2 regions of the Glutamicibacter sp. HZAU genome follow, and region 1 is predicted to be linked to the other one. Evidence: riboswitches for the same ligand, from Rfam matches in the RefSeq annotation. Region 1 holds a riboswitch; the other holds the start of a gene.
What was found. A riboswitch is a leader RNA that binds a small molecule or an ion and turns the genes downstream of it on or off. The one in region 1 is predicted to bind S-adenosylmethionine.
Positions count from the first base shown of each region.

Region 1 (7,282 bases):
CCGGAAATGTTGATCACGTCATCGGTGCGGCCCAGGATGTAGATGTCGCCGTCCTCATCGAAGCGGGCACCGTCACCGGCCAGGAACCAGCCTTGCTCGACGTATTGTTCCCAGTAGCTGGTGTAGTAGCGTGCCGGATTGCCCCAAACGGTACGGGCCATCGACGGGCCGGTGCGGGTAATGACAATATTTCCCTGCTCGTTGGCCGGCATGCTGCGGCCATTGGCGTCAACGATGTCCACCGAAATGCCCGGCAGCGGACGTGCGGCGCAACCCGGCTTGAAGTGCTCATCCGTAGGCAATGGGGAAAGCACTGTCGCGCCGGACTCCGACTGCCACCAGGTATCGACCATGGGCAGGCCCGCCGCGGTGTCGCGGCCAATCTGCTGGCGGAACCATTTCCACGCCTCGGGGTTGACCGCTTCGCCCACGGTGCCGCCGATCTTCACCGACGACAGGTCGTATTCTGCCGGGATGCCGTCGGGGAACCAGCCCATCAGCGAGCGGACCAAGGTGGGAGCGGTGTAGTAGCTGGTGACCTTGTAGCGTTCGATGACCTCGAAGTGCCGGCCCGGATGCGGGGCGTTGGGCACGCCCTCGTAGATGACCTGGGTGACGCCGTTAGCCAGTGGACCGTAGATCTCGTAGGTGTGGGCGGTGACCCAGGCCAGGTCAGCGGTGCACCAGTGCACATCGTGCTCGCGCTGGGACTCGTCCGGATTGGCGAACAGCATGTTGTAGCTGGTGGCCGCCTGCGTCAGGTAGCCGCCGGTGGTGTGCACCAGGCCCTTGGGCTGGCCGGTGGTCCCCGAGGTGTACATGATGAACAGCGGCGTCTCGGAGTCGAAGAACTCCGGGGTGTGCTCGGTGGACTGGGTATCAACCACCTCATGCCACCAGACGTCGCGGCCCTCGGCCCACGGGATCTCATCTCCGGTTCGGCGGATCACCAGCACCTTTTCGATTTCGTTCTCGCCGGCAACTGCCGCATCGGCGTTGTCCTTGACCGGGACCGAGGTGCCGCGGCGGAACTGGCCGTCGGTGGTGACCAGCACCTTTGCCTTGGTGTCTTCCACGCGGAACTTCAGCGCTTCGGCAGAGAACCCGCCGAAGACCAGCGAGTGGATGGCGCCGATGCGGGCGCATGCCAAGGTTATGACGATGGTTTCAATGAGCACCGGCAGGTAGATGACCACGCGGTCGCCCTTCACCACGCCCAGGGATTCCAAGGCATTGGCAGCTTGGGAAACCCGCTCCTGCAGATTCTTGTAGGTGACTGCAACGCGGTCGCCGGGTTCGCCTTCGAAGTACAGCGCAACCTTCTCGCCGCGTCCTGCGGCGACGTGGCGGTCGGCGCAGTTCACTGCCGCGTTCAGCTTGCCGCCGAGATACCAGGAAATTTCCGGGCCGCGCTGCGCCTGGGGGTCAGCCGGAATGATGCGGCTGGTGGTGTGCCACGGGGTGTCCCAATCCAAAAGGTGCGCCGCTTCGTCCCAGAATTCCTGGCGTGCCGCCTCTGATTCAGGTGCTGAGGTTGTTGCCAATTCGGTGGTCATTGCAAACTTTCTTTGGTGAGGGAAGGGGTAGCGTTGCCAGCCGGTGCTAGCTAGTCCGGGGCTAGGTCCAGCGTTTGATCGCCCAGCGTTCGGCTATCGATAGCAGGGCATCGGTGATTTTTCCGAAGACGGCCAGCAGCACGATGGTCATGATCAGGCGGTCTAGGCGGCCATTGTTCTGCGAATCGGTGAGCAGGAAGCCCAAGCCCATCGACGCTCCGAGCAGTTCAGCCGCGACCAGGAAGAGCCACGCTTGGGCCAGTGCCAAGCGCAGTCCGGAGAAGATGGAAGGGACTACCGCGGGGAGCTGGACTGTGCGCAGCAGCTTCAGTCCCTTCAAACCGAAGGAGCGAGCGGCCTCGATCAGGTGGGCATCGACATGGCGCAATGCCAAGGCGACGGTGGTGAAGACCGGGAAGAACGCGCCGATGATCACGAGCGTGACCTTGGAATCTTCGCCCATTTTCATCCAGAGCACCAGCAACGGAACCCAAGCCAGCGAAGGGACGGCGCGCAGGGCGCTGATGCTCAGGCCCAGAAACGCATCTGCCAATTTGGACAGGCCGACGAGGGCGCCCAGCGCCAGGCCGAGCAGGGAACCAAAGGCGAAGCCCAGCAGTACACGCTGGGTGGAAATGCCGATGTGCTTACCAAGATCGCCATCTTCGAGGAGCTCAAAGGCGGCGGCAACGACCGAGCCTGGAGTCGGCAGCGTCCACGGGGCAACGATGCCGCTCACCGTGACGAATTGCCAGACAGCCACGGTGGCCAGAGGCAGGATCAGCGCAAGCAACCATTTGGGTGCGCGCAGGATCGTTGCGGCGATGCCTGTCTTGTGCTTGGCAGGTGTCGGATTTTCGCGGGTATCAGCCGCGTTTGCGGTGCTCATCGCTGTTTACTCTCCGGAGATCTTCGTTGCATCTGCCTTGAGGGCAAACTGGTCGTCAACGAGGGTTGCTAGTGCTTCATCTACGGATTCCTGCTTGGAAACATCGCCGCTGGCGACCAGGGTGGGGCCAATGTTGCTCAGCACTCCGGTGAATTTGGCGTCGGGAACCGCCGGAACGTCCAGATTGGAGCGTTCCTCGATCACGGTCTTGGCAACTTCTGGTTCGAGCCCTGCAACGTCGGCCAGGATCTCAGCGGTTTCCCCAGGGTTTTCGGCCGCCCAGCCGCGAGCCTTCTCATAGGCGTCGACCACGAGCTGGGCCAGTTCGGGGCTCTGCTTGATGAAGTCTTCGCGAGCGTTCAGCGCACCGTAGGTGTTGAAGTCCAGGTTCCGGTAAACCAGCTGCGCGCCGTCTTCTTCGGCGGCTGCCATGATTGGATCCAGTCCGCTCCAGGCATCGACCGAACCGTTGACCAGTGCGGTGCGGCCATCGGCATGCTGCAGGTTCTGCAGCTTGATGTCGTCTTCGCTCAGTCCCGCGGTGTCCAGAGCCTGGAGCAGGAAGAAGTATGGATCGGTGCCCTTGGTGGCGGCCACGGTCTTCCCTGCCAGGTCTTCAACGGATTCGATCTTTGAATCCTTGTCCACTACCAGGGCTGCCCATTCCGGCTGGGAGTACAGGGCGACGGTCTTGATTGGTGCACCGTTGGAACGGTTCAGCAACGCTGCGGAACCGGCGGTGGAACCGACGTCAATCGCACCGGCGCGAAGCGCCTCATTGGCCTTGTTGGAACCTGCGGACTGGATCCACTCGACGTCAACGCCCTGTTCCTTGGCGGCCGCATCCAGCCACCCCTTTTCCTTGAGCACCAGGCTCAGCGGGTTGTACGTGGCAAAGTCGATGGACAAGGTCTGATCACCGGAGTCGGCAGTAGCGTTTTCGCCAGCGCAGCCGGTCAGGGCAACTGCGCCCATGAGCAAAGCGGCGGCGGACAGAGCGGTGCGGCGGGAGAAGCGGTTCAAGAGCATGGAGAATCCTAGAATTATGCGTGCAAGCGGATGGACGATAGGGCAAAGAGCAAGGATCGCCGAGGATCCAATGCGTTCCCTGGATTAATGGTTGGTTGGGTCGACGCCGAGCAGGCGCAGCAGGTGCAGGCGATCGGCAACGAACTTCTCGTCCGTGTGCCGGCGCGGTTGCCCGGCGGAGATCGCTAGGTCTTCGATGACACCAGCCGCGCCGTTCCCGGTGCTGCGTCCCAAGACGATAACGCGGTCAGCCAAGGTCAAAGCCTCGTCCACGTCATGGGTCACCATGAGTACCGTGGTGGGGAATGATGCGTGAATTGAGAGCAGCAAATCCTGCATCTTCAGGCGGGTCAGGGCATCGAGTGCGCCGAAGGGCTCATCGAGAAGCAATACGCCCGGGCGGCGGGCCAGCGCGCGAGCCAGCGAAACACGCTGGGCCATGCCGCCGGAAATCTCCCGCGGGCGCAGGCTGGCTGCATGGCTCAGCCCGGTCAGCTCGATCAGCTCATCAATCAGCGCGTCGCCAGAGGCCTTCTCGGTTCCTGGGGCCAGACCCAGCGCAATGTTCTCGCGCACCGATCGCCACGGCAGCAGCCGTGGTTCCTGGAAAGCAACGGCGCATAGCTCGTTGATGCCGTTGACCTCGTGGGTGCCTGTGCGGATGTCACCGGTGGAGGGGTGGTCCAACCCGGAGACCGAACGCAGCAGCGTGGATTTTCCGCAGCCGCTGGCGCCTAGGATCGCGAGGACTTGGCCGGCTGGAATGTGCAAGTTGATGTCGGCCAGCACGGTGCGGCTTTCCTTCTTTGTGGTGAAGGTCCGCGACACGTTGCTGAATTGGACGTCCAGTGCGGTTGAGGTGGTTGAAGTTGCCTCGGGCGCTGCAATGGTAAGAGCCATATCAATCTCCATCGGTCCTGGCGGTAGCACCGGCCTGCGGAGCCAGAGCTCCGAAGGTGGTTGCTGCGGCGTCAAAGAGCCAGATCTCTCGGCCGCTCGGGATGGTTACCCCTCTATTACAGCGAGTCGAACGATTTGGACGCAAATCTTGCGTAACATGAAAAAATCTTCGACACCTGCGTCACATTGCCCAGAAATTTCGTTATTTATTTTACCTAGGACCGGTTTGATCGACAGCATGCCAATCCTTGCAACTCATCTTCGATGGGACGGGGATTAGGCTGTGGGATTTGAGCATAGGCCCTTCCAAATCTGAGGCGAAATATGACTTCGCGGCTTGGAAGCGCCGGATTATTACCGTTACAAATGAATCACGACCCATCCAGAGCGGCTGAGAGATCTGGCTCCACGACGCCGCAGCAACCACCCGAAGAGCGGGACGGTGCTACTGCCAGGACCGATGGAAAGAATTGAGAACCCTGATGCCTATTGGCGAATCACCGAATGCCCCAGGGCTGGACTTCAACCAGCTCAGTGATCCTTCGCAAGCCAGCGCTCTGGAACTGGACGAGTTCGAGGAGCAGCTGCCCACGCGGCAGCTGCTGAAGATCACTCCCGGTCCCGGTGCGGATGAGCAGTACGACCGGCTGGCCGAAATCTTCCGCCCGGTCTTCGCCCAGATCGCCGCGACCGCCAAGGACCGCGACCTGAACCGCGTGCTTCCCTTCGAGCAGGTAGGCCTGCTGAACCGCGAGCGCTTCGGCGCGCTGCGCCTTCCCGTGGCCGACGGCGGCTACGGTGCGCGGCTGGTGGATGTCTTCCGCCTGCTCATCGAGCTCTCCGAGGCCGACTCCCATGTAGGCCAGCTGTGGCGCGCGCATATCGCTTTTGTCGAGAATGTGCTGGCACTGGAAGACGAGGCGCTGCGCAAGAAGTGGGTGGCCCGCATCGCCGCCGGGCAGATTGTCGGCAACGCCTACACCGAGCGCGGCGGCAACGCCCTGGGCACCTTGAATACGAAGGCCAGCTTCGTGGACGGGCGCTGGGTAGTCGACGGCGAGAAGTACTACTGCACCGGCACCATCTTTGCCGACTGGACCACTGTTGCGGTGGCCCACCCTGAGCTTGCCGGACGCCAGATCGCGGTGGTGTCCACCCAGCGCAGCGGCGTCAAGATCCTCGATGACTGGGACGGATTCGGCCAGGGCCTGACCGGAACCGGCACCACCGAATTCCATCAGGTCCCGGTGGACTGCTTCATGCCGCAGCAGCGCAATGACTCCGAAGCGGCGATCTTCCAGCTGGTGCTCATGTCCGTGCAGGCAGGCATCGCCCGCGCCGCGCTGAACGACCTGCGCAGCGCGGTGCAGGCACGCACCCGCATCTTCACCACCGGAACCGGGGTGCCGGTATACCAGGAACCCCAGGTCCTGCAGCTGGTGGGGGAGGTGTCCGCGGAATCCTTCGCCGCCGACTCGGTGGTGATCGGCGCGGTACTCGAAGTCGAAGCGGCCCTGGGCGATCCGGGACTGAACGACGAGGAACGCTACGCGGTCTGCGAGCTGGCAGCCAACCGTGCGCAAACCGTGGTGCAGCCGCTGGCCATCGGCGTAACGAGCAAGCTCTTCGACGGGCTGGGGGCCTCGTCCACGAGAAGCGGCTGCAACCTTGACCGGCACTGGCGCAATGCGCGCACCATCGCCACGCACAACCCGGCGATCTACAAGGCGCGCATCGTCGGGGACTACGAGATCAACGGCGTCCAGCCGCAGCGGCTGTCCGTCACCGGCGAAGATTCGACCCAGCGGGCCTGAGAGCCCGCGACGCAAACCAGGAACTTTCCATGAATATCGACCTAATGGGGGCAAAGGCATGAGCGAGAACAAGCGCGAGATCCTATTCAACGCATTCGACATGAACTGCGTGGTGCACCAGTCGCCAGGCCTGTGGCGCCACCCGGAGGACAAGGCCTCGACCTACAACACCCTGGGCTACTGGACGCACCTGGCCAAGGTGCTGGAGAAGGGCAAGTTCGACGGCCTGTTCCTCGCCGATGTGCTGGGCACCTACGACGTGTACAAGGGCAACAACATCACCCCGCTGACCTCCGGCGCCCAGGCGCCGGTCAACGACCCGATGATGCTGGTCTCGGCCATGGCCGCCGTGACCGAGAACCTCGGCTTCGGCGTCACCGCGGGTACCGCCTATGAGCACCCGTACGCCTTCGCCCGCCGCCTGGCCACCCTGGACCACCTGACCAACGGCCGCGTCGGCTGGAACGTGGTCACCGGGTACCTGCCATCGGCTGCCCGCAATATGGGCCAGGAAGACCAGATGGAGCACGACGAGCGCTACAACCACGCCGATGAGTACCTCGAAGTGGTCTACAAGCTGCTCGAAGGCTCGTGGGAAGACGACGCGGTGCAGAACAACAAGGAAACCGGCATCTACACCGATCCGGCCAAGGTGCACCCGATTGAGCACGAAGGCAAGTACTTCAAGGTCCCGGGCATCGCCATCACCGAGCCGTCGAAGCAGCGCACCCCGGTGATCTACCAGGCCGGCGCCTCCAAGCGCGGCACCGAATTCGCCGCGTCGAACGCCGAAGCCATCTTCGTCACCTGCCCAACCCGCGAACTGCTCAAGGAAGCTGTCACCAAGATCCGCGATGCCGCTGAAGCGGCTGGCCGCGGCCGCTACGACATCAAGGTCTTCGCCATGCAGACCATCATCACCGCCGAAACCTCGGAACTGGCCCAGGCGAAGTTCGAGGACTACCGTTCCTACGTGGATACCGAGGGCTCGCTGGCGCTGCTGTCGGGCTGGACCGGCATCGACATGTCTGTCTACGGACCGGACGATGTCATTGGCGATGACGTGAAGTCCAACGCCATCCAGTCCTCGGTGG
Region 1 is NZ_SCKZ01000006.1:76,284-83,565, reverse strand. It holds gene acs (acetate--CoA ligase) at 1-1,556, opposite strand, end outside; gene EKH49_RS10090 (ABC transporter permease) at 1,618-2,445, opposite strand; gene EKH49_RS10085 (aliphatic sulfonate ABC transporter substrate-binding protein) at 2,452-3,474, opposite strand; gene EKH49_RS10080 (ABC transporter ATP-binding protein) at 3,559-4,374, opposite strand; SAM riboswitch class I at 4,380-4,482, opposite strand; SAM riboswitch class I at 4,750-4,841, shown strand; gene EKH49_RS10075 (acyl-CoA dehydrogenase family protein) at 4,857-6,188, shown strand; gene EKH49_RS10070 (LLM class flavin-dependent oxidoreductase) at 6,247-7,282, shown strand, end outside.

Region 2 (7,282 bases), 360 kb from region 1:
AGCTTTACCGCGGCGCATCAGTTCCCTTGGCTGGTGATGGCGATCACATGGCTGTGACTGCGGGTGGTTTATTGATGATGCTTCGAGTAACTGTTGCTGTCAGCCCGGAACCTTGATTGCTTGTGTGCGCTTATGTTTCATGTTTGTGCACTCCCTAGCCGATAGGATGAGCTCATGAGCGAAAAGGAGCAACCGCGGCTGGCCAGCGCATTGGCGCAGAAAGTTGTCGACACGATTGCTCCGACCATCAACCGCAACGTGAACATCATGAATGCTCACGGGGTCATCATCGCTTCGACCGATGCCGCGCGAATCGGCACCCACCACGACGGCAGCGCCGAGGCAATCAGTCGCAACGCCATCATCCGGGTCAGCCAGGCTGACGGTTCCGCGGGAACCCTGCCAGGGGTCAATGTCCCTCTGACGCTGAACGGCCAGCTGTGCGGAGTTGTTGGCGTGACCGGTGCTCCGCATGAGGTGGAGCCGCTGGCCGGCCTGATTGCCTTGACGGTGCAATTGCTCTTCGCCCAGGACTACGAGCACTCGCGCAGTGCGCGCCGCGAGACCGAGGCCCGAGACATCATTTCTGCGCTGATCGCAGGCCGCGTTGCCCCCGAAGTCATCGACCGCTCGCTGGCGGCCCACGGCTTGCGCGGGCCCAAGTGCATCGAAGCATGGCTCCCGCGAAGCGTCGAGGATCCTTTGCTCGAAGAACCGGCCAAGGAACACCATCGCACGTCTTGGATCAGCCTTTCCGGTGCGTACTGGAGGCTACGCGCCACCCACGAGCCCGCTTTCGCTGAAGAGCGCATGGATGAGGAGCGTTTCCTCGTCTCCATGCCGGTGGAAACGGCAGCGGACCTCATGGCTGAAACCGAGGCGCTGCGGGCGCTGCTGGGCTATCCGCCACTCGTGCCGCGCTACGCCCAACGCCGAATGTGGAGCCGGGAAATTGCCGTGGCTATCGCCCGCACCCCAGCGCGCAGCCTGGAACATGCGGCTGCCCCGGCGCAACAGCTCAATGAGGAACAGGCCAAAACCCTCTTGGTGGTGTCGACGGCTGCATCGATGAGCCAGGCTGCCACGGATCTGCATATTCACCGCAACACCTTGGTGCAACGGCTTGAGCGGATCAGCCAGATCAGTGGTGTGGACATTCGGCAGTCCAGCGAGTCCCTGAAACTCCAGCATGCGATTTACGCGCGAGTGGCCTTGGGGCAGCTGCATATTTTCTAGGACCCGGGAACGGGGGTGCGGGTGACAGTTGTGGCAGTAGCGGGATATTTGCACACATTTACCCCGACCAGAATCAGGCAAATATGGTCGTGTGCCCATAGGCATCCGGGGCAGCTTTTCCTAATATTGGCAGGATGATCGATCTTTGCGCCCGAATTCCGTGGCGGCACGGAGGCATCTAGCCCAACGGGCAAAGCCTTGAGCAGCTTTGCCGACAGAGCTGGTCCGCCGATTCTGCCGCCGTGGGCCAGGCGCAGAGCACTACCGTTATTGGCAAAGGAGCCAACCCGCCGTGTATGAACTGCTTGTTCTGCTGATCCTTGTCGTGGCCATCGTGATGGTCACGGCACGCTTGAAGATCAGCCCATTCCTCGCCCTCATTGGCGCCGCCATCTTGGCCGCTTTCGCCTACCGGATTCCGTTGGCCGATGTGGCCTCGACGGTCACCACGGCCTTCGGCAGCACCATGGGCAACATCGGTCTGGTGATCCTGTTCGGAACAATGATTGGCGTCATCCTGGAGAAATCCGGCGCCGCGATCTCCATGGCAGATGCGCTGATCAAGGTGCTGGGCACGCGGTTCCCCAACCTGACGCTCTCAATCATCGGCTACATCGTTTCCATTCCCGTCTTCTGCGACTCCGGGTACGTGGTGCTCAACTCGCTGCGCAAAGCCATCACCCTGCGCACCGGAGTTTCCGCGCTGGCGACATCCATCGCATTGATGACCGGCCTGTACGCAACCCACACCATGGTGCCTCCGACTCCGGGACCGCTGGCCGCAGCCGAGAGCATCGGCGTTGCCGACAACCTGGGCCTGATCATCGCAGTCGGCTTGCCAGTTGCCGCCATCTCGGCGCTGGCCGGCTTGGCCTACGCCAGCCGTTTCAACAAGTCCAAGTGGACTCCGCTGCCCAGTGAAGGCGAAGACGACCTCTCCGAACTCGACTACGAGCAGCTGCGCGCAAGCTTCGGCAAATTGCCCCACCCGGCGTTGGCCTTCATGCCGATCCTGGTTCCGCTCGTGCTGATCTGCGCCGCCTCCATTGCGAAGCTGCCTTCGCTCCCGTTCGGCGAGGGCATCGCCCTGGAAATCCTTTCCTTCATCGGTACTCCGGTGATCGCGCTGATTTTCGGCTTGATCTCCTCAACCTTCCTGCTCAGCGGCGACAGCAAGCTGTCGGTCTTCAACGAGCAGATGCATGAAGCCGTGCGCACCGCTGCCCCGATCTTGCTGATCACCGGCGCCGGTGCCGGTTTCGGCGCGGTGCTGGCGGCCTCGGATCTGACCACAATTCTTTCGGATTCGCTCAGCGGCCTGGGCTTGGGCCTGGCGGTGCCGTTCCTGATCGCCGCTGCGCTGAAGTCCGCGCAGGGTTCCTCCACCGTGTCCATGGTGACCACCTCCGCGCTGGTCGCGCCGATGCTCGGCTCCTTGGGCCTGGGCTCGGAACTGGGCATGGTGCTCACGGTACTGGCCGTCGGTGCCGGTGCGATGGTTGTCTCGCACGCCAACGACTCGTACTTCTGGGTCGTTTCGCAGCTCAGCCGCATTCCGGTAATTACCGCATACAAGACCTTGAGCGTGGCGACCGCCATCCAGGGTACCGCCGCCTTCCTGACGGTACTGCTCCTGGGAGCCGTACTGCTGTAGCAGGATGCTGGCCAAGTAAACAACGGATCGCACCATCTGCCGATGGTGCGATCCGTTTCTTTATGCGGCCGCAGACTGGCCGGGCTATGCCGGCTAGACGCCTCGCGCGGCCCTGTTCGCTTTTGCGGCCGAGATCATCAGCAACGTGATGACGGCGAGATAGCCGGCCCCGGTTGTGGCGAAGGCGAAACCGAACTGGCCCAGCACGCAGAGAATCGTTGCACCGGCCAGCATGGCCCAGCCGGCCCAGGTAGCCGCGGCCATCAGCGGCGCAGCCCGCCGATGCCCTGCCAGCCAGGCCTCGTCGCTGGCCAAGGTATGGCGCGTCTTGATGCCGATGGACGCATTGCGCGCGAGCTTTCCATCCCGGGCCATGGGTGCGAGGAACGCTGGCACCACAGTGATGCCCATCAACCCGAGCATGAAGGGGATGACGCCTGCTGGATCCACGTTCCACCTGTTCTGACTATTCGCCGTGAACAGCCATCCTATTCGGAGGCAGAGCAGTTCCCGAGTTCAGATTTCGTCATGCAAGTGTCATACGAAGGCCGCGCTGCCATCGATCAGGCAGGCAGGAGGCTCGAAGATGACGTATTTTGTCCTGCCGTTCCCTCGTATGACAGTGCCCTTCCAAGACTGCTGCCGGCAGTGGTTGACTCGGAGCACAACCCATCCAGAGCGGCTGAGAGACCTGGCTCCGCGACGCCGCAGTAAGCCTGCATCCGGCAGGTAGTGCTAACGCCAGGATCGATGGAATCGCAGGGATCCTGCGTCCTTCGGAACCTGCAACGCAAGGGAGAAGAAGATGACCGTACAAAGCACTGGACTACGCCGAGTTCCCTACTACGGGAACGCCAGCGAAACCGAGCTGGAACAGTGGCGCGCAGTTGCCCAACAGGTGGGAGGCACGCTCGCCAAGGACGCCCTGGAACGCGACCGCAAGAACCAGCAGCCATTCGCCGAAGTGCAGCTGCTGCGCGAGGCCGGCTTGCTGAACCTCCTGGTGCCTGCGGAATACGGCGGAGCAGGAGCCCACTGGGAAACCGCCTTCGAGGTGGTCCGCATCCTGGCCGCGGCCGATGGCTCCATCGCGCAACTACTGGCCTACCACTACATCAATCAGTCCAGCATTGCCTTCTATGCTCCGGCGGAGGCGCAAGGCAAGTGGTGGCTACGCACCGTGGAAGGCGGCTGGCTCTGGGGCGATTCGGTTAATCCGGTTGACCCGGATCTGACGCTGAGCGTCGAAGGGGATGGGTACCGGCTGAACGGGGCCAAGCGGTTCTCCACCGGTTCCGGTGTTGGCGAGGTCATCGTCATCAACGCACTGGTCCAGGGCGGGGAATACGACGGGCAGATTCTCGCCTTCGTGCTGCCGCGCGACATCGAAGGACTGGAAATCGTTGACGACTGGGACTACCTGGGCCAGCGGCTCAGCGCCTCGAACTCGCTGAAGTACCACAACGTCAGGCTTGAAGCCGAGGACTTGCTCGGTTTCGTCACCGACGAACCAGTGTCCACCTTGCTCACCCCGGGGATCCAGCTGGCATTCGCCAACTTCTACCTGGGCATCGCCGAAGGAGCGCTGCAGCGCGGCAAGCAGATCCTGCTGGGCCGCAAGAATGCCTGGCTGTTCTCGCAGGCCGACACCTACGCCCAAGACCCGATTTTCCAGCGCACCGTCGGGGAGCTCAAGGCCCGCACCGCCGCAGTGGCTGCACTGACCGAGAAACTCGGCCGGAAATTCGATGCGCTGCTGTCCAAGGCCGGGGACGTCACCCAGCCCGAGCGGGCCGCGCTGGCAGTGGAAATCGCCGAAGCCAAGGTGGTCTCCACCGAGGTGGGCGTCGAGGTGGCGAACCGGATCTTCGAAGTGACCGGATCATCCTCGACCGCGAGCTCGGTGGGCCTGGATTTGTATTGGCGCAACGTGCGTACCCACTCGCTGCATGACCCGGTGGACTACAAGAAGATCGAGGTCGGCGCGTACTTCCTGCGCGGAGAATCCCAGCCGCTCTCGCTCTACACCTAGAATTTCGAACGGATTGGATTCAACGATGACTGTACTTGCAACTGGCACTCGGCTTGCAGGGCTCAAAGCCCGTTTTGCCCCGCTCTTCGCGGACATCGCGCAGGGCGCTGCCGAACGCGACCGCACCGGAGAATTGCCCTACCAAGCGGTGGCCGACCTGGCGGCCGCCGGCTTCGGCGCCGTCCGGGTTCCGGAATCGCACGGCGGGGCCGGGGCGACCCTGCCTGAGCTCTTCGAGCTGTTCGTGGATCTTGCGGCCGCTGATTCCAATATCGCCCAGGCGCTGCGCGCGCACTTCGCCTTCGTCGAGGATCGGCTGGTGGCCGCCGAAGGCCCGGGGCGCGACAAGTGGCTGGCCCGCTTCGCCGCCGGAGAACTGGTGGGCAACTCGTGGACCGAGGTTGGAACCGTGAAGGTCGGGGACGTGATCACCAAGGTCACCCCGGACGGCGAGGGCGGCTTCAAGATCAATGGAACCAAGTACTATTCCACCGGCTCAATTTTCGCTGACTGGCTGGACACCTATGCCGAGCGCACCGACACCGGCAAGCGCGTGATCGCCGCGGTCAACCGCCACCAGCCCGGTGTCGAGCTGGCCGATGACTGGGATGGCTTCGGCCAGCGCACCACGGGTACCGGAACCTCCACCTTCACCGATGCGGTGGTGGCCGAGGAGGACCTGATCGACTTCGATACCCGTTTCAAGTACCAGACCGCGTTCTACCAGCAGGTGCTGCTGGCGGTCCTGGCCGGCTCCGCCAAAGCGGCAGAACGGGACTTCGCCGCCGAGCTGAAGGCGCGCAAGCGGACCTTCAGCCATGCCGCAGCCAATGTGGCGGCCGAAGACCCGCAGCTGCTGCAGGTGATCGGCGAGGTCTCCGCTGCATCCTTCGCCGCCGCGGCAACGGTTCAACGCGTTTCGGTGGCGTTGCAGGGAGCCTACGAAACAGCGCTGGCGCTGCACACCGGCCAGGCGAGCGCAGAAGAGGACGAAGCGGCCAATGATGCGGCCGAGTTGGCCAGCGCGCAGGCGCAGGTGGTGCTGACCCCGCTGGTGCTCAATGCCATCACCCATGCCTTCGATGCGCTGGCTGCCAGCGCGACGAGCGTTTCCAAGAACCTTGATCGGCACTGGCGCAATGCCCGGACCGCTGGCAACCACAATCCCTGGGTCTTCAAGGCGCGGTTGATCGGCGACCTGGCGGTCAACGGCACCGAGCTTCCACGCGTGTGGGCGATCGGCGCCTCGAAGTAGCTTCCATTTCCGTAGCAGGCCCAGCATTCTTTGCCGATGCTGGGCCTGTTGTTTTGCGCCTGCAGAATCGCCCGCTGGCTAGACTGTGTGGGTGATCAATTACACCCTGCGCCAGCTGCAGTATTTCGTCGCCGTCGCAGAACTGGGGTCCATTTCGGCTGCAGCGAAGCAGTGCCATATTTCCCGGGCCGCCATGTCGCAGTCGATGGACGAGCTGGAGCGCGCCGTCGGCTCCCAGCTGCTGGTGCGACGCCGGGCGCGCGGGGTGGTGCTCACCGCTGTCGGCACCGACTTCCTGCTGGATTCGCGGGCGCTGGTGCGCCATGCCGAAGAGGTGCAGGACCTGATCGTCGAGCGCCAGACCAAGCTCTCGGGCCCGCTGGTGATCGGCTGCTATTCCTCGCTGGCAGCGTTCTGGATCCCGGTGATCTGCGAACGCTTCACCAATGTCCACCCGGACCTGCAGGTGACCTTGGTGGAAGGCGATGGCGCCGAGCTGCAAGAACGCATGCTCAAGGGCCACCTGGATGCGGTGCTCACCCATACCCGCCACCTGCTGTCGCAGGTATCCTGGCGCCGCGTAATGTCGGGCCGCCCGTATGTGCTGGTGGGCGGCAACCACCGGCTGGCGGACCGAACCTCTGTTGCGCTCGCCGAGCTGGCCGATGACGATTTCGTTTCACTGGATATTCCCACGGTGCGCGATAACCAGCTGGTGAACCTGCGCATGTCGGGCCTTGATCCGAAGGTGCGCTGGAGTTCGCAGAGCTTCGAGGCGGTGCGCGGGATGGTGGCCCGGGGTCTGGGCTACACCGTGCTGGTGCAGCGTCCGCCGGTCAACCTGAGCTACGACGGGTTGCCGCTGTCGGCGCTGGAGATCGAAGGCGAGGTCGGGGTCAGCGACATCTGCGTGGCCTATACCGCCTCGGAACGCCTGAGCCTGCGGCTGCGCGCGTTCCTGGATTTCTGCGAGGAAACCGGGGCAGAGAAAGAACGCGGGGCCGGCTGTAACCCGTAGGTTCCAACCGGCCCCGCGCTCCAACCAGCCGGGAGGCTAGTGGCTCATTTCCTCGGCTTCGAGGTCCGCGTCGCGGCCTTCCTTGAT
Region 2 is NZ_SCKZ01000006.1:440,306-447,587, forward strand. It holds gene EKH49_RS11830 (CdaR family transcriptional regulator) at 175-1,236, shown strand; gene EKH49_RS11835 (GntP family permease) at 1,529-2,890, shown strand; gene EKH49_RS11840 (SdpI family protein) at 2,984-3,340, opposite strand; SAM riboswitch class I at 3,557-3,647, shown strand; gene EKH49_RS11845 (acyl-CoA dehydrogenase family protein) at 3,696-4,922, shown strand; gene EKH49_RS11850 (acyl-CoA dehydrogenase family protein) at 4,948-6,177, shown strand; gene EKH49_RS11855 (LysR family transcriptional regulator) at 6,269-7,195, shown strand; gene EKH49_RS11860 (MFS transporter) at 7,232-7,282, opposite strand, start outside.
Region 2: linked by a shared signal. The riboswitch ahead of EKH49_RS11845 (acyl-CoA dehydrogenase family protein) and the one ahead of EKH49_RS10075 (acyl-CoA dehydrogenase family protein) in region 1 are both predicted to bind S-adenosylmethionine.